3 regions of the Pelosinus baikalensis genome follow, and region 3 is predicted to be linked to each of the others. Evidence: riboswitches for the same ligand, from Rfam matches in the RefSeq annotation. Region 3 holds a riboswitch; each other region holds the start of a gene.
The links. Region 3 has a riboswitch for cobalamin ahead of nikA (nickel ABC transporter substrate-binding protein). Riboswitches for the same ligand answer to the same signal wherever they lie in the genome.

Region 1 (7,042 bases), on a different contig from region 3:
TCTATTTTACTGTTGATATTCATACCTTACGCCACCTTGATAGTTTTCAGCCTTGGTCTTTAGTTTTAGCTTTTGTTTTCTTAATAATTGGTTTATACTTTGATGGAATTCGTCTTATGCATCTTGTATCCATTTCAGGGGAAAAGATTCGCCTGATTGAAGCTGTTCATGTTGTCTTTGGGAATTATTTTTTGGCTCTCCTAACGCCTGGAGCTGCAGGCGGTGCAGTGGCGCAGGTCATGTTTTTGCGAAAAGCAGGAGTACCTACTGGTAAAGCGACTGTATTAATAGTTGTTAGAACATTGTTATCTATTATTTTTTTAGTGCTTTGCCTGCCAGTTATTTTTTATTATGATCCAGGGATTATGCCAGGTCTTTCAGATGATATCCTTACGATTGGTTTTGCCTCACTTATTGCCATTATTCTTGGTTTGATCTGGTTATTTCGTACTAGTTTGCCTTACTATTGGTTAGTGACACTTACAAAGAAATTTAGTCATCGTAATCGTCGTCGGATTTTTCTTCTCTATCGTGACGTTAGAGGTGCTGTATTCATGCTATCATCTTCCCCCTTAAGCATGGGGAAAGTATTTATTGAATCAGCTATCAGTTTACTAGCTTTATATAGTGTTGTACCAATATTGTTTATGGGAATGGGCATAACAGTTAATATTCCCCAAATTATGGGGAGGATGATTTTATTAAACATTTTACTATACTTTGCTCCTACACCAGGAGGATCTGGTATTGCTGAAGGCGGTTTTGTCCTTTTATTTAGTAGCTTTCTGCCATCAGGAACTGTAGGAATAGTAGCTGTAGCCTGGCGAATTATTGTCGAGTATCTACCTTTTGTTATTGGTTTATATTTTACGATTAGAGTGTTTGGACATAAATTTTTTAGCCAATCATATTAAATAGGAGGAATGTAGAGTGAAAGTATTAGTAACTGGCGGAGCTGGTTTTATCGGCTCACATGTTGTTGATAAATTAATACAAGAAAAATGTCAGGTAGTGATTATTGATAATTTGAGTACTGGATTAAGGGAAAACATCAATCCGGCCGCTACTTTTATTCAGTTAGATATTCGTAGTGATGAAATTTTTACTATATTTATGACTGAAAAATTTGATTTTGTAATTCATCTTGCTGCTCAGACTATGGTACATAAATCTTTAGAAATGCCAGACTATGATTGTGATATAAATATATTAGGTACTGTGAATATTTTAGAAGCGTGCCGAAAAATGAATGTAAAGCGTATTGTTTTTTCTTCTACAGCCGCAGTATACGGTAATGTAACAACACTACCTGTAGTGGAAACAAGTCAAAAAGCACCTACTTCTTTTTATGGGTTGAGCAAGTTCACTTGTGAAAATTATTTGTCATTATACAAGGAAGTCTACGGTCTTGATTATATGATATTACGGTATGCCAATGTATACGGAGAGCGTCAAGGTGATGGGGGCGAGGGTGGTGTTATTAGTATTTTCGCTCGCAAGATTCGTCAAGATCAACCAGTATTGATTTTTGGTGACGGCAGCCAGACAAGAGATTTTATTTACGTCGGAGATGTCGCCAATGCTAATTATCAATCATTATTAGTCGATCATGCTAACAAAATATGCAATATTAGTACGCAAACAGAAACAAGTGTTAATATGTTAATCGATTATATGGGAAATGTCGCTGGCAAGGTGGTAACGAGAAACTATAATGAAAAACGTGAAGGTGATATTTATAAATCTTCTTTATCAAATGCTATAGCACGAAAAAATTTAGACTGGCAACCACATATGATACTTTTAGAGGGATTAGCTAAAACATATCGCTCTCTTATCTAGATCTTAAAATTTTCTTTAGGATATATTATTATTAACACGCAAATAAATGACCAGCGTTGTTATATAATAATATATCCATTACTCTTATAAACCTTACTCGTCTTAATTAATTCAACTTTCGGAGGTTGCAGACCAAATGTTTAAAAAGTTAGGAACTGGTTTTTGGCTGGTGGCTATAATTACAATATTAATAGTATTTTTTAATTTGGGCGGAGTCCCTTTGTTAGATCCTGATGAACCTGTATATGCAGAAACACCTAAAGAAATGTTTAGCTTTAATGAATTTCTTTCTCCTCGTATTTATGGGGAGTATTGGTATGATAAGCCTCCCATGTATTATTGGTTAGTAGCTGCATCTTATAAACTTTTTGGTATGAATGAATTTGCCGCTCGCTTTCCATCTGCGATATTAGCTGTTGCTTGTACATTACTAGTCTATCAATCGGGTCGGCGCTTATTTAATGAACGAGCCGGTGTTGCGGGAGCGTTAGTATTAGCTACCAGTATTGAATTCTTTTATTTGGGAAAGGCTGCCGTAACTGATATTACTTTACTTTTTTTTCTTTCTGCTTCTTTATTGGCTTTTATAGAGAAAAAATATTATATTACCTATCTATTCGCTGGGTTAGCTACATTAACGAAAGGACCTATTGGATTATTATTTCCTGGAGGAATTATCTTTTTTTATTTACTTGCTACACGTAACTGGGCACTATTAAAAAGTATGAAAATATTCTCAGGATTGTTGATCTATGCTGCAATAGCTACACCTTGGTATATCTTGATGTATAATATTCACGGAAGTATCTTTGTCGATACTTTCCTTGGTTTTCATAATATTACAAGGTTCACGTCTCCAGAGCATCCTGAGGGTGTACTCTGGTATTATTATGTTCCAGTTCTTATTCTGGGTTTCTTTCCCTGGACAGGGATCATGATTCAATCCATATGGGATTCTCTAACGAAAAGTACATACGATTTTTCAACGCTATTATTTCTAAATATATGGTCATTGTTTATTTTTGCCTTTTTTACTATTTCCCAAACAAAGCTGGTATCCTATATTTTACCTATGTACCCACCATTAGCCATGATTGTTGGTTGGTATATCGATCGTCTTTGGACATCACATGGTAAAATTCATTTTACAAGCTGGTCTATAGGTTTAAGTATAGTAACAATATTATTTATAGGGATTATGTTCATCGGGCTTAAAGCTATGCCGATATTGGCAAATGGCATATATATATCCGCCATAATCTTTGCTTTAATGTCTTCCTTGGTAGCATATTTTGCATGGAAAAACGATATCCTTCGCGCTTTTTGGACTAAAATCATATCGATGGCTTTATTTTCCATGGTTCTAACTGCTATACTTTTTCCCATTGCAGCGCCTATGCTCACAACTAAAAATATTGCTCAAGAATTTAACCGTCAGTACGATGGCAAATCTCCAGTGTATGTGGTAAAATTCTTACGTCCTGGTTTTGCTTTCTACACCAACGCTTATGGCAAAGAGATCGTACTAGGCACCGATTTTAATAAGTTGATTCAAGAAAGCCAGCGTTCCTATTTTCTAATCAGACAATCTGAATATGATCGTTTAACAGTTACAAACCGACAATCTATTATCATTTTATCCTGCATTAGTGACAAAATGTTGTTGCTAAAAGAGTGATCCTAAAAATGTGGTCGAAAAATGTTCTCTACTATCAAAATAAAGTTAACTTTTATATTTAATCAAAGAATAGCAGGAAATTTTTATTTGCTAGTGGAATACATACAACATAGAAGTTTAGAATATAACAATAATTTAATAGCTCTATGGGAATAGGTGCTTACGCTTAAAAGGGAAGACTGGTTAGAAGCCAGCGCGGTCCCGCCACTGTATTGGGGAATGCAACTAAGATACACCACTGGGGAATCCCCGGGAAGGTTTAGGTGTGTAATGAGCCAGAGTCAGGAGACCTACCTATTCTAACACACCATTATGACCTACGAAGGATAGGCAGGTGGTAGAATAAATTATTCAATTGGTTTATTGTACCCCCTGTCTGCAGGGGGATTTATTTTGTCAAAAAAGATGAAATCTGGAATTACTACAGGTACTTGTGCAGCTGCTGCCACTAAAGCAGCCTTATTAGCATGGAAAGGTGAATTACCTAAAATGGTTGATGTTGCGTCACCGCAGGGACATATGATTCAAGTGAAAATTGCAACGAGTCAGCGTCTAAGTTCTGGTGGAAAAGCCAGTGTAATAAAAGATGCTGGTGATGATCCCGACGTAACACATGGCACAACTATATCTGCCGAAATAGAAATTAATACTGCGAATGAAATAATCCTACAAGCTGGTATAGGAGTCGGTATTGTAACAAAGCCAGGTCTATCTGTAGCAGTTGGACAACCTGCAATTAATCCTGGTCCCCGCAAGATGATTATGCAGGCCATACAAGATGTATTACCTGCTGGGCATGGCGTAACGGTTACCATTTCGATACCTGAAGGTGAAAAATTAGCAAAGCGTACTTTAAATTCTACTTTAGGCATTATCGGCGGTTTATCTATTATAGGTACTACAGGCATTGTTGAGCCAATGTCAGAGGAAGCCTTTAAAAATTCGTTGTCACCGCAAATATCAATGGTGAGAGCCTTAGGGTATGACGAAGTAGTCTTTGCCCCCGGGAAAATTGGCCAGGATATTGCTATTAACCAATATCATCTGCCAACAGAAACAGTAATCCAAACTAGTAATTTTATAGGACATATGTTAGAAAGTGCTGTGCAATATGGTATGAAACAAGTATTAATTTTTGGGCACTTAGGAAAGCTCGTAAAAGTAGCTGCTGGAATTTTTCATACTCATAACCGTGTAGCTGATGCTCGCTTTGAAACTTTAGCCGCCTACATGGCTGCCCTTGGTGCTCCACAGCAAGCTATACAAGAAATATTAACGTGCAATACTACAGAAGCCGCTATGCCCATAATTGCACAATTTAAATTAAATGATGTTTATCGTGTAATTGCTGAAAGAGTCAGCATTCGGGCTGAACGATATGTATTTGGTGATTTAAAAGTAGGTACCGCAATGATCACTCTGCAAGGTGATTTATTGGCGGTTGATGATACGGCACGAGAAATTGGAGGCAAGTTAGGATGGAACATAAAATAATAGTTGTAGGAATAGGACCAGGTTCACCTGATTACATCTTGCCAGTGGCTAGCCGCATCATTGCAGATGCAAAGGTGATAGCAGGCAGTAAGCGTGCTCTTGCAACTTTTGCTCCTGATCATGTGATTACTAAGGTAATTGACAATGACCTAAAAGGGGTATTAACATTTATCGCTACCTCCCTAATGGATAACGATGTAGTTGTAATGGTTTCCGGTGATCCTGGCTTTTATAGTTTTTTAGCTACCCTTAAAACCAAATTTTCCTCGGCACAGATTACGGTTATTCCTGGTATTAGTTCGATGCAGTTAGCTTTTGCCAGGATCACTGAAATTTGGCAGGATGCAGTTTTGATTAGTATGCATGGACGACAAGCCAAAGATATTGATCTGAATTATGATCCTGAAAAAAAGCTTGGCATATTAACTGATTTTGAACAAAATCCTTTATATATTGCAAACGTACTCCTTGAGCATGGTTGGCCATTACATTCAAAGGTATGGTTATGTGCTAATTTATCTTATGAAAATGAAAAAATTAAACACTTAACATTAGGTGAAATCAAAGAAGTCGATGGATTTACTCATTGTGTAATGGTGGTGACAATATGACATATTTTCCAGGTATTAGCGATGATGAATTTCTGCGGGGCGACATACCAATGACGAAGCAGGAAGTTCGTATCTTAGTTCTGAATAAAGCTAAGATACGCCCCACCGATATTATTATAGATATTGGTGCAGGTACTGGATCTCTTTCAATTGAAGCTGCACTTCAGGCTCCCCAAGGTACTGTATATGCTATAGAGCGTCATCCAGAAGGAGTTGATTTAATTCGTGCTAATGCTGTAAAATTTGGTGCGGCTAATGTTGAAGTCATTTCTGGAACTGCTCCAACAGCATTACAGAACATTCCAAAGGCTGATGCAATTTTTATTGGAGGCAGCGGTGGTCATTTACAGGAAATCTTAAAGCAAAGTAATTATTTATTAAAATCAAATGGACGATTAGTAATTACGGCAATTACCGTTGAAACTTTATATGAAGCCTTACATACTATGCAAGCTAAACCTGAATTTACCGTAGAAGCTTTCGGTATGCAAGTAACACGTATAAAACATATTAAAACAAGTAATATGCTGCAAGCTTTAAATCCAATCTATCTTATTACATCCACTAAGAATATCTAACTCTATTCGTTAGAGAATTTTAATTAATCAGGAGGTTCATTCATGCATGTATCATTTGTAGGAGCAGGTCCGGGGGACCCTGAGCTTATTACTGTAAAAGGACAACGCTTATTAGGTGAGGCAGATGTTATTATTTATGCAGGTTCGTTAGTAAACCCAGCCTTGCTGTCGCTAGCAAAGCAGGGAGCCTCTATTTATAATAGTGCCTCTATGACTTTGGATCAAGTTATAGAAGTTATGGAGAAGGCCACAGAACGTGGCCAAAAAACGGTTCGATTACATACTGGAGATCCAAGTATTTATGGGGCTATTCAAGAGCAAATGGATGCTCTAGATAAGAAGAATATTTCTTATGAAGTGATACCTGGCGTCAGTTCTTTCTTGGCAACTGCCGCAGCTTTACAACGTGAATATACGTTACCTGATGTCTCGCAAACGGTTATCATTACACGTCTTGAGGGCCGTACACCAGTACCCGAAAAAGAAAAACTAGCTTTATTGGCCAGTCATAATGCTACTATGTGTATCTTTTTGAGTGTACATATGATAGACAGCGTTATGAAAGAATTAATAGATGGTGGTTATCATCAAGATACTCCAGTAGCAATCGTGCAAAAAGCATCGTGGCCTGATCAAAAAATCTTTAGAGGTACAGTTTCTACAATTGGAAAAATTATCACTGATGCGAAGATTGATCGCACAGCGATGATTGTTGTAGGGCGCTGTTTAGACAGTCAATATGCACTTTCTAGATTATATGCTCCCGAATTTGGACATATGTACCGAGATGCAAAATGAAGTTAGCAATCATTTCCGTAACAAACCAGGGCGCATTACTG
Region 2 (7,042 bases), on a different contig from region 3:
TGGTTAGTACGCGAATGGTAGTTGTTTTCCCTGCACCATTTGGTCCTAATAAGCCAAATATCTCTCCTTTGGCAATTTTTAAAGATAGATTATCTACAGCGGTGCGTTCACCAAATTTCTTACTAAAATTCTCAATGTGAATCATCTGCTATCCCCTACTTCTCCTATTTAAAAATCTATTTCTATTCTTAATTATTAATTTCTTGACGTCAGCCCCCGGATCATTACCATTGGTTTACCGGATGAATCAAAGGAGATTTCGCTTTCAACCTTAAATACTTCTCGCAGAGTATGCTCCGTAATGACATCCGCGGGTTTACCCGCTGCAAAAATTTGTCCTTGCTGCAAGACGGCAACATAGTCTGAATATCTGGCAGCATGATTGATGTCATGCAGCACCATCACAACAGTAAGTTTATGCTCATGATTAAAAGCAGCTAACAATTCCATGATTTCTAGCTGATGGCAAATATCAAGATAAGTAGTAGGTTCATCCAATAATAGGATTTCTGGCTTTTGTGCTAAAGCCATGGCTATCCATACCCGCTGACGTTCACCGCCAGAAAGAGTACTCACCACTCGATCAGCCATTTGTGTAAGACCTGTCTGCGTCAAAGCCCAACTAACACAAGCCTCATCTTGCTCTGACTTTCCTCTCCACCAGCTTTGATGGGGAAATCGCCCAAATTCGACTAGATCCCTTACTGTTAAATCACTGGGAGCCTGAGGAGATTGAGGCAAGACAGCCATTTGCTGCGCGAGCTTTTTTCCGGTAAGCTGAGCTAAATTCTGACCGTCTAAATAGACAATCCCTTTATTAGGTTTTATATTCCGTGATAAGACATTCAATAAGGTACTTTTACCTGATCCATTAGGACCTAAAATCGAAATAATTTTCCCTTCCTCAATTGCCAGGGAAAGATCTTTCAAGACCATTTTATCATCAAAATTCACAGATAATGCTTCTGCTTTCATAATGGACATTATGCATCCCTCCTTAGCAGGTAGAGAAAGAATGGCGCACCGACAAAGGCCATAATAATCCCTACAGGAATTTCGATTGGAGCAAATGCCACTCTAGCCAAGGTATCGCTTAATGTAACAACCGCGACTCCCAATAAGGCAGAGGCTGGAAGAAGATAGCGATAATCCGAGCCGACCAACAAGCGTGCTGCATGGGGTACAATCAATCCTACAAAGCCCAACAGACCAACAACACTAACAGCACTTGCCGCCATTAATGCTGCCACTGCTGTCAGTGCAATGCGGGATACTTCCACACTTAGACCTAACCCTCGGGCAATTTCATCTCCAAGATTTAAGATATTAAGCCGCCTGGCACCCAATATAGCTAAGATTCCACCAATCATCGTATAGGGCAAAATAATCTCAAGGTGAGGCCAGCTGCGAGCTGACAATCCCCCCACCATCCACATCAATGCTCCATGAACCCGATCACTGTAAAATACTAATAATGCAGAAATAGCTGAATTCAAAAAGGCCGATACAGCTACCCCTGCTAAAATAATACGTACTGGCCGAATGCCGCCTTTCCAAGCCAATATATAAATAAAAATAGCCGCTATCATAGCGCCAAAAAAGGCAAAGGGAGTCACTAAATATTCTTTATGAGGGAACAGCACCATAATGCTTACGCCAGCTAAACCAGCTCCTGATGACACCCCAATAATATGAGGGTCAGCCAAGGGATTTTTCATAACGCCTTGCAAAATCGCTCCAGCTAAGGACAAATTAACACCTACTAATGCGCCTACTAAGGTTCTTGGCAATCGGATGTTCCAAATCACTTGTCGATTTGCCCCCGGATTATCAGAAAAAATAGCCGTTATAATTTCATTCAGACTAATGGACAGTGCTCCTACACTCAAACTGAGGGCAATCCCCCCTAGAGCAAGTAATAGGAATATCACCAAAATAAATGCTCTCCATTCACTCCGATCACGTGTACCTCTACATGAGAAAATCTTCTTATTTAACATTTCCATAAACCTCAGGATACATTACTTTTGCCATATATTCTACTGATTCATGAAAACGAATACCAGGATTGAGTTGGAATAATTCTGCAGGCAGAAAAAATACTTGTCCTGTTTTTACTGCACGTAAACCACTCCAAGCCGGATTGCTTTCAATATCAGCTTTCATTCTTTTTTCAATTTCAGCCATATTACCCATGGTAACAACCAAAATAGCATCTGCGTCTCCTTCTACTAGTTTCTCTAAACTATAAGGAGTCGTTTCACTATCACCAGCGATTGGCGTACTACCTGCCGCAATGTTTTTGAGTTTCAGGATAGCAGCCACATTTCCTGCAATGCTATGCTCAAGCTCTACAGTAACATTTTTGGCGGTGGCGTGCAATATAATCACTTTTTTACTTTGATTTGGCAACTTAGCTGTTACCTCATTGATTTTGGCTTGCATAGCAGCAAGCAGTTTTTCGGCCTGATCTTGCGTGCCTGCAATCTCCCCAAATAACTTGACTTTCGCTAAAATATCATCATAGGTTCTCATTTTCAATATCATCACTGGAACCTTACTGCTTTCAAATGTTGGAATTAATTTATCGTGAATTCCCTGAAAACCAATTATTAAATCTGGCTGAAGGGTTAATACTTGCTCAACATTTACATTATAAATAAAGCCTACTTCTGGAATCTCATGCTGAGCGGGAAAGGTCTGAGGTGTTTTAGAGCTTGGTCTTCCTACGGCTTTGCCACCGACCCCATATAATACATCTAAGAAAGAGGTGGATAACACAACAATGCGTTGTGGTTTTTGCTCCAATACTACATTGCGCCCTGCATCATCCGTCATTTGCAGATAATGATCTGAAGATTTTGTTGTTGATTTTTCTTGAGTTGAAGAAGCACATCCTACCAAGATTACACTCATTATACTTAGCATACAGACTAAATATGTCAATTTCCCTTTCACGACTCGCTCTCCTTCCACACATATAACAAATGGGAAAGGCCGGATATACTTGATCCGGCATCCCCTCTTAATACTGTCTTAACTTTTATTTTAAACCTTTAATGACATCACGTACATGCTGTACATAAATATCTTGGATTCCAGTGTTTTCACCTAAACCATGAACATAGGTTTCCACTTGATATCCGTCTGCAAGGAACGTATTCTTCCAAGAATCTTTTTCATCCCCAGCCATATCGTTATTGGCATGATCACCAGCAACTAACATGAGTGGCATCAAGGTAATTTTTTTAATATTTCTTTCTTTTAGTAATTTTTCAACATCTTGAAGATTAGGATGATCCGTTTCTTCTACTACACCGATAATCACATGTAAGCCAGCTGCATCAAATTGCTCTTGTAAGGCTTGGTAAGCTGGATTATGTTGATGTGGTGAACCATGTCCCATAAATACCACAGTTTTACCTTGCAATTGCAATGCAGGAAGTTGTTTTTTAAGAGCATTTACAGCAATGGTGAAATCATTGGGTTTACCATTTTCACCATGAAAGAATAATACCGGACGACCTATAGAAAGGGTATCAAAGGCTCCATTGAACTTTTCTACAGTAGCCACAACTTTTTTATCATACTCTTCACCTGGTGTCAGATGAGTTGTTTGTATAATAACTTCTTTATAGCCATCTTTTTTTAATTTGTTTAATACGGTTTCCAAATCATTCACATGAATGTTGCTATTTTCCGCCAAACGTTTCATAACAATTTTGGAAGTAAAAGCTCTATATACATCATATTCAGGAAAGGCTTGGGCAATACGTTTTTCTACACTCTCAATATTTAATTGACGAGCTTCTGCAAAAGTAGTACCGAAGCTTACCACAACGATGGCTTTTTGACTTTTTGGTACCTCTTGCGCACTTGCATTTGATAAGCCAAATGCACTAGCACCCAGTAATAAGGAAACACTTAATGCAAAACTCATAGCGATTTTATATAAAAAATTCATTTTCATTTCTACAACTCCCCACTCAGTTTTCTATGTGCTAGGTCTTTGGGGTAATCATATTGCACTTAACCAAGCTTACGTTTTTTAGCCAAGATTGTAGACAAATAATTAACACTTGTTGGATCCACTTCATCCAAATTATAACTAATTTGTTCATCAGGCAAACCACAGCGACTAATCATAACAGAATTTTCACCAAAACCATGCTCTTTCAACTTCGCTATAACCTGTCCAAAATTTTTGTAAACTTTCATTAATACAACATTATCGACGACTCCCAATATAGCATCTAACTCTTCTTCTGACATCGTCGCCGGAATAATGCTAAGTATATCATTTCCTTCTGCCAGCGGCTGACCTAATTGACTGCCAATCGCACAAAAAGCCGGAACCCCAGGTATGGTTTCAATAGCATAACCAGAATCCTTTAACAAACGATATACATACATATAAGTGCTATAAAACATAGGATCACCCAATGTTAAAAACACAACTTTTTTCCCAGCCTGCAGTTCTGCCAGAATACTATTTTTATTGTTTTCCCATGCATTGGCTAGCGTAGCAGCATCATTTACCATCGGGAAAACCAACCTCAATATCTCAACATCTGTTTTCAAGTACGGATGAGCAATCGATAGTGCTGTACTACCTTCTTTTTTTTCTGTTTTAGGGGCAATTACCACATCCGCGTTTCTTATCACCTCCACTGCTTTTAATGTGAGCAGCTCTGGGTCTCCTGGCCCTACACCAACACCGTAAAAAATTCCTGCCATAATGGCCTCCTTAACTATAATTTGTGGTACAACATATACAAGTACATATAACGATAACTGAGTAAAACGAGAATTTGCACTCTTAATTTTACCATTATCCAATAATCTTGACCAGCACTCTGAAAAATTAGAAAATTGGCATGAAAGCCAATTCAGCTACAATCCTACTGGACAATCATCGTTACTAGCGCAAAAAATCTTCCGTCACACATAACGGAAGATTTCAATAAATACAATTATAGTAGCCTGCCATCATATAAACACGTCACTATCATGTGTAATATACAACAGTATAACTGTACGAATCTCCTCCCCATCTCTCGCAGGTTTTAACGGTGATTGCTGTATAGGCAGTTCTCCTGACTCTGAATCATTGCTTCCCCAAGCCTTCCCAAGTTTAATCTCAGTGGCATAATTATGGGGTTACTCCTCATTACAGTGGCGGGACCGCGCCGGAATTTAACCGGACTTCCCTATTAAGCCCCAAAGGGCACCTATACCATCCATATGAAATTTTGCTGTCCACTCTTATTTAGAGTATTATAAATACTTTTTCTTGTCAAGGACATACTTGGTAATATTCTATACTCTTTTTTTTATTTTAACGATCTTGTTATATCAGCACCAATCTAACACGCAGTTAAGCCGCCATCCACTGTCCACACTGCACCGTTAACAAAGGATGCCTGATCCGATGCCAGAAAGCAGATTACATGAGCCACCTCATGAACTTTGGCAATTCGCCCTATTGGATACATCGATGCCATGTCTCGTAAATATTCCTCTGGATTGTTTACCTCTGCTAATTGCTGTTTAAGCATAGGCGTATCCACATCACCAGGGCATACGCAATTAGCACGGACACCATAGTGAATACTTTCTAAGGACAATGCCTTTGTAAAGGTCGTCACCGCTCCCTTTGAAGCGCAATAGGCAGTACATAAACAATTACCATTAATCCCTGCATCAGAAGACACGTTAATAATAGCTCCACCACCCCTCTGCCGCAAATAAGGCAAAGCAGATTTACAAATAAAATAGGTACCTTTTATATTGATATTCATGATGTGATCAAACTCATCTTCCGTAACTTCACCAATGATTTTTTCCATATATATACCAGCAGCATTGATAACAATATCCAGACCGCCGAACTGGGCTGCAGTTTTTTCTACTACTTCTTGGCATTGACTCACAGAACTGACATCACCTTGTATAAAACATACATTATCAGCATAGGATGCTAACTCGAGTAACGCCATTTGCCCTTTTTCCCTTTGACGTCCAATTAAGGCTGTCTTAGCTCCTTGGGACAGCAATTGGCGAGCAGCCTCCAAACCAATACCAGAAGTACCGCCAGTAATCATCGCCACTTTTCCCGCAAATTGGTAATTCATGATTCAACTCCTACTAAATTATCCTAAACTAGCTTCTTACTTATACTATATCACAAATCTAATTTTTGAAAATGTAATCTACTCTATAAAATTACAACAAGTCCCCTACTTTTCTACTGTCTACCTACTTAAAACGAAAAGTGACTGGCATGTTTGTATAACACATAATACTGGCGCCGCTCTCTGGGTCCTTAGCCGGCACAAATCGCCATTTTTGAACCGCTGCTACCACTGCAGCATCTAATATATCATGTCCTGATGTCGTATTGATACTTACGTCTCCAGGTAATCCATTCGCCAAAATTTGAATTTTTATCACTACGGTACCTGTCAAACCAGCTGTCCGCGCTCCTTCAGGATAAACAGGATCTACCTTAGATAAGATCTGTGGCCGAACAATCTTACCTTTTCGTCCGCCATTTCCCCCACTATTAGAACCAGTATTAGTGCCACTGCTACCGCTCCTCCCATTATTCCCAACTGCATCGCTGCTAGCGGAAAAGTCTCCAGTCGACTCATTACTACTTGTAGACTGGGATGAGGCTACTGCCTCAACTGCCTCCATCACCAGCTCATTGGCCACAGCCACTACCTCAGAGGTAGCAGACGAAGCGGCTTTACTCGCCCTGACTTGCATAGTCTGGTTAGGAGCAGCACTAGGTGCGCTCTGGGAAATTGGCAATGTATCATCTGATCCTGAATCTTCTATAGACGCATCCGTAAGTAATTCTAATTCAATGTAAGGTTCCGCTTCTATGGATGTAACAACCTTGCCAGCCAGACAACCGATAACACCCAAAAATAATATATGAAAAATTACAGAAATGCCAATGGCCTTACGCCAACGTGGTCGGTATGTCATGCGCTCTATCTTCCTTTCCGATCAGTAGCCACAGCCACCCTATGTG
Region 3 (7,042 bases):
TTGAGCCTGCACTGAAACATCCAAACTAGATGTTGGTTCGTCGCAAATCAATAGCTTTGGCATTAAACTAATTCCGCGCGCAATGGCAACTCGCTGACGTTGTCCACCGCTTAATTCATGAGGGTAACGCTCCATATGCCCTGCTTGTAATCCAACCATTTCTAGCAATTTGACTGCCGTATCCCTGCGACAATACCTTACATCTGCCAGAAAGGGTGGCTTGACGTCTGGAAAGTTATCTAACGGTTCCATAATGGACTGCCATACAGGTAATCGCTGGTTCAAGGAAGCGTTTGGGTCCTGAAATACTACCTGAAAATGTCTTCTTGCTTTTCTTAGTGCAGAACCTTTCAATGCAAGGAGAGATTCACCATTTAGCTGAATCTCTCCACTATCTGGCGGCTCAATCGCAAGTAAAAGCCGTGCCAGTGTACTCTTACCACTGCCGCTTTCCCCGACAAGACCTAGGCACTCGCCTTCGCAGATAGATAGGGACACATCCTGCACTGCCTCAACAATTGTACCGGACTCCCTATAGGTCTTATAAAGCCGATTTACAGTCAGAAGTTCTTTCACGCAAACCGCTCCTCTCCACTCATGGCAAGCTGTGTCGTCTGAGTAGCAGCCACATCCCCGTTACCTTTGACATTTATTTCTGAGAGCGAAGGCCTTGCTTTTAGTAACATTTGAGTATAAGGATGGCTAGCTTGAGACTTTATCTTTTCAGCCGCTCCTATTTCCACTATCTCTCCATGGCGCATAACTGCAATGGTGTTAGCTCTCTTTAAAACGTGGCGTAAATCGTGAGAGATTAATAGTACCGCACAATGAGTCTGCTGCTGTAACATGACCAATAAATCGAGTATCCGCTCTCCCGTTAATACATCCAGTGCTGTCGTTGGTTCATCGGCAATCAGAAGTGCTGGCTTAAGCATCATCGCTGCTGCCAGTGCGACCCTTTGCTGCTGTCCGCCACTTAATTGGAAAGGATAACTATTAAATACACGCTCTGCCGGCAGACCTACCTGCTCAATCCATTTCAAAGCTATGAGTGTGGCTTCTTGATTAGACAATTTTTCATGACAGCGTATCGTCTCTACTAGCTGTGCGCCCAATTTTAAAAATGGTGTAAAACCTCCTTGATAATCCTGGAAGACACAACTTATTTGTTTTCCCCGCAATTTTCGTCTCATTTGCTCCGGCAGCGGCAGAATATCCCCTCCCTGAAATAGAATTTGTCCTCCGCCAACATGTAATGAATTTGGCAAAAGTCCTAAAACTGCGCTTCCTGTCACACTTTTTCCGCTACCGCTTTCTCCGACGAGAGCAAGTGTTTCTCCCCGACGAATGGATAAGGAAAGATCATGAATTAATGTATGCCACTCTTTTCCTTGCTGCACATAAATATTTAACTGTTGCAGCTGTAAAATGGGTTCTATCGAGGAAATTAGGGCTTTTGATCCACTTAGAGGCACTCTTTTCTCTTCCTTTTCTTCTAGCAATACATGTGACATACAACTCCCCCTTACACACTGTTTTATTGACTGCGGACATCTAAAATATCCCGCAGCCCATCACCAATCAAATTACATGAAATAACTACCAGCATAATCGCCAGACCAGGATAAATCATTAATTGGGGCATCGTTTGAAAATACGGCCGTCCATCGTTTAGCATAGCCCCCCATTCTGGAGCCGGCGGTTGAGCACCTAAACCTAAATAAGATAAAGAAGAAATGATCAAGATAATTTCTCCAATGTTTAGTGTGGCAAGTACCAGAACAGGAGAGATAATTTGAGGCATTAAATGCCGCCATAAAATGATTGCTGTGCCGCATCCGCCGACACGAGCTGCCAACACATAATCTTTTTCCCGCTCAGATAGCACAATACTTCTAACGACACGGGCATATGAAATCCACTTTACCAATACAATCGCCAACATCAAATTGGTTATGTTCGGACCCAGAAATCCACAAATGGTAATAGCCAAAATGAATTCAGGTAAAGCACCTACACCATCTACAAACCTCATTAATAATGCATCAACACGGCCGCCAAGATATCCAGATACTAAGCCTAAGGGTACGCCAATTAGTGTTACTGATATAATGACGAGCCCTGAAATGCCAAGTGTTGTCTGAGCACCTGCAACTAGTCTGGAAAAAATACATCTTCCCATATGGTCCGTACCAAGAGGGTATTGCCAGCTAGATGGCTGAAGACGCTCGGACATTTGTACTGTCGTGAAATCATTGTGCACAATGAGTGGACCAACTAGGGTGAGCAGTACAATAATCGTCAGCATTCCCAGCCCCACCGCTGTCATAGGGACGTATAGCATATTTCGCCATGCGCCTTTGCGAATCGATGTTTGGCAGTAATAAGTAGAAACATTCACGTTCATGTTAATTCCCCCTTGCCAAAACGAATCCGGGGGTCCAGTAGTCCATAAGCAAAATCTACCAGTAAATTAACAACAACCACAAATATTCCTGTCAGCAGTACATAGCCTTGGATGATTGGATAATCTCGTTGAAAAATCGCATCTACCACCATACTACCCAAACCTGGCCAAGAAAATAGTACTTCAGTTACAACCGATCCCGCTAGCAAACTGCCAATACCCATGCCAAAGACGGTCACAATCGGCAATAGTGCAGATCTCAAAGCATGCTTCAATAAAATTCGCCACTCTCCAAGACCTCTCGCCCTTGCTGCGCGGATGTATTCCTGGGACAAGCTTTCTAAAAGTCCGGCTCGGAGTAAGCGAGCATATACCGCCGCCATGGAAAAGCCGAGGGAAATGGAGGGAAGAATCATATTCCAAAATCCGCCTTTCCCCATTGTCGGCAGCCACTGCAGCTTAAGGGCAAAGGCGTAAATTAACAGTAAGCCCATCCAAAAACTTGGAATCGAAGCTCCAATTAAAGCAAGAATTCGACTTAAATGATCCGGCCAACTCCCTACATACTTAGCAGAAAAAAAGCCAAGGGGAACGGCAATCAGCACCATTACAATAAGCCCTCCTACTGTTAATTGAATGGTCACAGGCAATCGAACCAACATTTCATTTAAAACCGGTTTCCCCTTCACATAAGAATTTCCTAGATCAAAGTGCATTAACTTCCACATCCACTGACCATATTGGGCCAACAACGGCTGATCAAAACCAAGTTCTTTGCGGAGTGCCTCTTCGTCGGCTTGAGTAGATGCCATTTGATCAATTTCCAATAGTAGCAGTACGGGATCTCCCGGAGCGATCTTCATCAGAGAAAAGGTGAATAAAGATAAAAGAAGTAGCACAAAAATAAGCTGCAAAAGACGTGATTTTATTAGTTTTATCATCTTACTTCACATCTACCTTATTCGAAATGACGTAGTATTCTGCTGCACTAGGCTTCCAACCAACCACTCTTTTATTCATCGCCACGATCAAATTGGGATAGACCGCATAAGAATGAAGAACTTCTTCATTAATGACAGCAGCTGCTTCCTGAGATATTTTTACCCTTCGAGAAATATCGCCCGTTACATTTAAACGAGCTACAATCTCATTCAACTTACTGCTGTTAATATTAGACGCATTCAACGATCCACCAGGTAAGAATGCTGAATTTAGGAAGTATCCTCCATCACCACGCGGTGCAGTTAAGTTACTATACGTTACTAAATCCCAATCCTTATTCTCTCGTAAATAGGTATCAATATTTTCTACCATTTTAATCTGCAGGTCTACGCCGATTTTTGCTGCATCTGATTGAAGCAATTGAGCAATAAGCGGTAATTCTGGTCGTCCTTTGTAGGTTAACATCTGGAATGTCAGCGGTCTTCCGTCCTTCTCCAGTTTCCCATTGCTGCCTGCTTTAAACCCAGCTTCCTCTAGTAATTTTTTTGCTTCTGCTGTATTCAACGGTTTAATGGCATCTTTATTGCCAAAAGGCAAATTAGGATTGAAGGGACCGTTCGCTGGTGTTGCATATCCAAGCATAATATCTTTTGCAATGCTTTGCCGATTAATCAGCAAATCAAGCGCCTTTCTAACTCTAACATCCTGAAGTAAAGGCTGCTGGTGGTTGAATAGCAGAAAGTGAACTCTAAGACTGGCAATGGAGTCCACTCTAAGCTGATTATCCTTTTGGATTGCAGCTACAGTTTCTGGCGGAATCTGGTATACTACATCTGCTTCTTTAGATTGTAGTGCCAATGCTCTTACGTTACCGTCTTCATTGAATTTGAAATTAACTTGGCTCAATTTTGCTTTACCGTCCCAGTAGCCATCATAACGATCTAACAAAATATCAATATTCGGAGTAAATTTTGTTATTTTAAATGGACCAGTCCCTACAGGAGCCATATTAAACGCAGCTGTTCCCATCTTCTTTTCTGCTTCCACACTAATAATTGAGGCATAAGGACTTACCAATTCTGAGGGCAATGAGGGATGTGGCTGCTTCGTAATAATCGTCAACTGCTGTCCACTAGCTTCTATAGAAGCACTCTTTAACACTCCTGCCAGCAATTTACTCACGGCTATACCTCTTTCAAAGGAGGCTTTCACAGCAGCCGCATCTAGTGTTGTTCCATCCTGAAAGGTTACACCATCTCGAATAGTAAATACCCAAGTGCGCCCGTCCGTCGCTTCCCATTTGGTTGCTAGCCAAGGTTTAACCTCTAGATTATCATCCAGCCTTACAAGTGTCTCCACCACACCTGCCTTTAGTGCTACTTCACTATTGTGAGGATCAAGACTGCCCGTTTTAAGATTAAAGATAAGGGTTAATTTTTTGTCATTTTCATTAACCAGCTGATTCGTATCTTTACTGCAGCCTGACATTAATATCGCCGCACATAGGAAAAGTGAACAAAGAATTGTTAGAAAGTTATTCTTTTGATTTATAAATGAATACATGATAAGACCATCCTTCCAATTATGTGTTAATCTTCCTAGACTATAAAAAATAGAAAGTTCTAATTTGAATAAGACTAAACTCCTTGATAAAGCAATTGCACTTAGACAGTGGATATTCAATCGTATCACACTACTTAAAAATCATCTGACCATCCTCCTAGCCCTTAAACTCGGTATATCTTTTACCTAGATTAGTAATCAGTATCAATTATTTTATGCTTAAAATTGCCACTAATATATATTAATTAATAACATTATTATTAATATTTGATTTTAAGGCATAATAAAAAGCTCTCGAAATAGACCGAGAGCTTGGCAAGGATATAAAACTATAAATAAATCCTAGCTGATATAACAGCTAGGATGAAATAAGCACAATAATAAATTGCACAAATCCCCTCCCCATCTCTCGCAGGTCAATCGGTGATTGATATATAGGCAGTTCTCCTGACTCTGGATCATTGCTCTCCCATACCTTCCCAAGACTTCCATCTCAGTGGCACAACCATGGGGTCGCTCCTCATTACAGTGGCGGGACCGCGCTGGAGTTAAACCAGACTTCCCTATTAAGCCCCGAAGGGCACCTATACCATCCATATGAAAATTTAGTAACTATTACCTTTTTTCATACTATAATATGGAATTTCTAGTTTGTCAATATTTTTATCTTTACAATATGTATTGTCTCTATTCATTAATACCAAATCCCCTAGTTTATTATACTACATAATTAGCGACTCTTTGCTATCGCATCTATTTCATCTTGCATTGAATCATTACAAATTCCTAGACAAGAAAGCTCTTTATCATTTTCTTTTAAGAATTGATATAATTTTTTCTCGAAAAACTCTATTAACTTCAAAGTTTGCGGCATTTGAATATCTTTTTTCTGAGCTAAGCCATAGATAAGCTTAAGTCTTTTATAATCTTCAAAAGGAATTCTTGGAAAAACCCATTTTTCATTCTGGTCTTTATAAACTTGTTTATAAGGAACTGCGGAGAAATCAAAATATTTGCCATTAACATTAGGTGTAGAAAATGGATCAATAAGAATTGATGAATACCGGATATATAGAAGATATTCTTGTTTTGTTTGCTCAAAATTCATAAAGTCCTCGATGTCTTCACGTGAAAGCGTCTCTTCATGGACAGGATAATTATCATCATTTAAAAACTGTAATAGGTTTATGGGCTTTGCACCAAAACATTGAATGACCTTCGAAATTTCCTTCCAAAGTAAAACCATTGTTCTAATGGTGTGCTGAGTAATTGGTCCTTCTGGATAGATTTTGTACATATACTTTTGGGAATCTGTACTATTAAAAATCTCATTTAATGAAAAATCATTAATGAAAAAGGGGGGATGTACATACGTTATAATATTTTTACTTTCTGCCTCAATTGTATTATTAAGAACCGTGCATTGTATCGTAAGGCTTTCAACAAAGCACTTGACATGATGAATAGCAGTACTATTATTTTTGCTAGAAGCAATATAAATTCGTTTTTTAAAAGCCTTTGTTAAGACCGATAAGATATTGGAAACTCTAGGATCAAGCTTCGTTGCAGCATAGTATGAGGAAAAACTGATCACTTCAATTCTTTCTTTTACCTCTTTAAGTTGACTATTAATATAAAGGTTAGACCCAATGCCTGGTGATATTAAGATTATCGTTCTCACTTTTTTTAGTAAGTCTATCTGCAAGGCATTGATGATATCTTTATAACTGTCACTTGGCGTACATAGTATTAGGGTTTGCCAGATATCATCTACGTTATCAAAACCTTCGTAGAAATATTCTAAATTAGCCTCTCCTGTAAGGTGGCTGTACATTTCACTTTGTACCTTTGCTGTAAGTTTGTAATGATTCTGTTCTAAATCTCTTCTAAGACGACTTGCGTGGGATCCTTTCCGATTCAGCATACCTAATCTATCGCACCATCCATGGGAAATATTCACAGCAATATGTATTGCTGCTGGACCAGCACCAACTATTAATGTATTACCAAAACTATGGACAGGAGTTATCTCCTTCTCAATACTTGAAGCATCAAAAATAATGTTCATATTGCTTTCTCCAGAATAATAGTATCGTAAATATTTTTGCTTTGACAGTTTAGGGTTTGTAC

Region 1: it holds a riboswitch for cobalamin, as region 3 does, so the genes downstream of both, cbiD (cobalt-precorrin-5B (C(1))-methyltransferase CbiD) here and nikA (nickel ABC transporter substrate-binding protein) in region 3, are expected to answer to the same signal.
Region 2: it holds a riboswitch for cobalamin, as region 3 does, so the genes downstream of both, cobI (precorrin-2 C(20)-methyltransferase) here and nikA (nickel ABC transporter substrate-binding protein) in region 3, are expected to answer to the same signal.

Annotation. Positions count from the first base shown of each region.
Region 1 is NZ_JAJHJB010000003.1:70,839-77,880, forward strand. Features, by position in the region: gene LMF89_RS03360 (lysylphosphatidylglycerol synthase transmembrane domain-containing protein) at 1-914, shown strand, start outside; gene LMF89_RS03365 (NAD-dependent epimerase/dehydratase family protein) at 931-1,842, shown strand; gene LMF89_RS03370 (ArnT family glycosyltransferase) at 1,979-3,520, shown strand; cobalamin riboswitch at 3,658-3,832, shown strand; gene cbiD (cobalt-precorrin-5B (C(1))-methyltransferase CbiD) at 3,914-5,014, shown strand; gene cbiE (precorrin-6y C5,15-methyltransferase (decarboxylating) subunit CbiE) at 4,999-5,625, shown strand; gene cbiT (precorrin-6Y C5,15-methyltransferase (decarboxylating) subunit CbiT) at 5,622-6,203, shown strand; gene cobM (precorrin-4 C(11)-methyltransferase) at 6,246-7,001, shown strand; gene LMF89_RS03395 (cobalt-precorrin 5A hydrolase) at 6,998-7,042, shown strand, end outside.
Region 2 is NZ_JAJHJB010000014.1:28,467-35,508, reverse strand. Features, by position in the region: gene LMF89_RS11500 (ABC transporter ATP-binding protein) at 1-145, opposite strand, end outside; gene LMF89_RS11495 (ABC transporter ATP-binding protein) at 196-984, opposite strand; gene LMF89_RS11490 (FecCD family ABC transporter permease) at 984-2,000, opposite strand; gene LMF89_RS11485 (ABC transporter substrate-binding protein) at 1,990-2,958, opposite strand; gene LMF89_RS11480 (sirohydrochlorin cobaltochelatase) at 3,044-3,970, opposite strand; gene cobI (precorrin-2 C(20)-methyltransferase) at 4,030-4,737, opposite strand; cobalamin riboswitch at 5,070-5,250, opposite strand; gene LMF89_RS11470 (SDR family NAD(P)-dependent oxidoreductase) at 5,367-6,134, opposite strand; gene LMF89_RS11465 (energy transducer TonB) at 6,259-6,996, opposite strand; gene LMF89_RS11460 (ExbD/TolR family protein) at 7,002-7,042, opposite strand, start outside.
Region 3 is NZ_JAJHJB010000046.1:25,187-32,228, reverse strand. Features, by position in the region: gene LMF89_RS21880 (ABC transporter ATP-binding protein) at 1-576, opposite strand, end outside; gene LMF89_RS21875 (ATP-binding cassette domain-containing protein) at 573-1,514, opposite strand; gene nikC (nickel transporter permease) at 1,538-2,407, opposite strand; gene nikB (nickel ABC transporter permease) at 2,404-3,348, opposite strand; gene nikA (nickel ABC transporter substrate-binding protein) at 3,350-4,912, opposite strand; cobalamin riboswitch at 5,333-5,515, opposite strand; gene LMF89_RS21855 (opine metallophore biosynthesis dehydrogenase) at 5,643-6,980, opposite strand; gene LMF89_RS21850 (nicotianamine synthase family protein) at 6,977-7,042, opposite strand, start outside.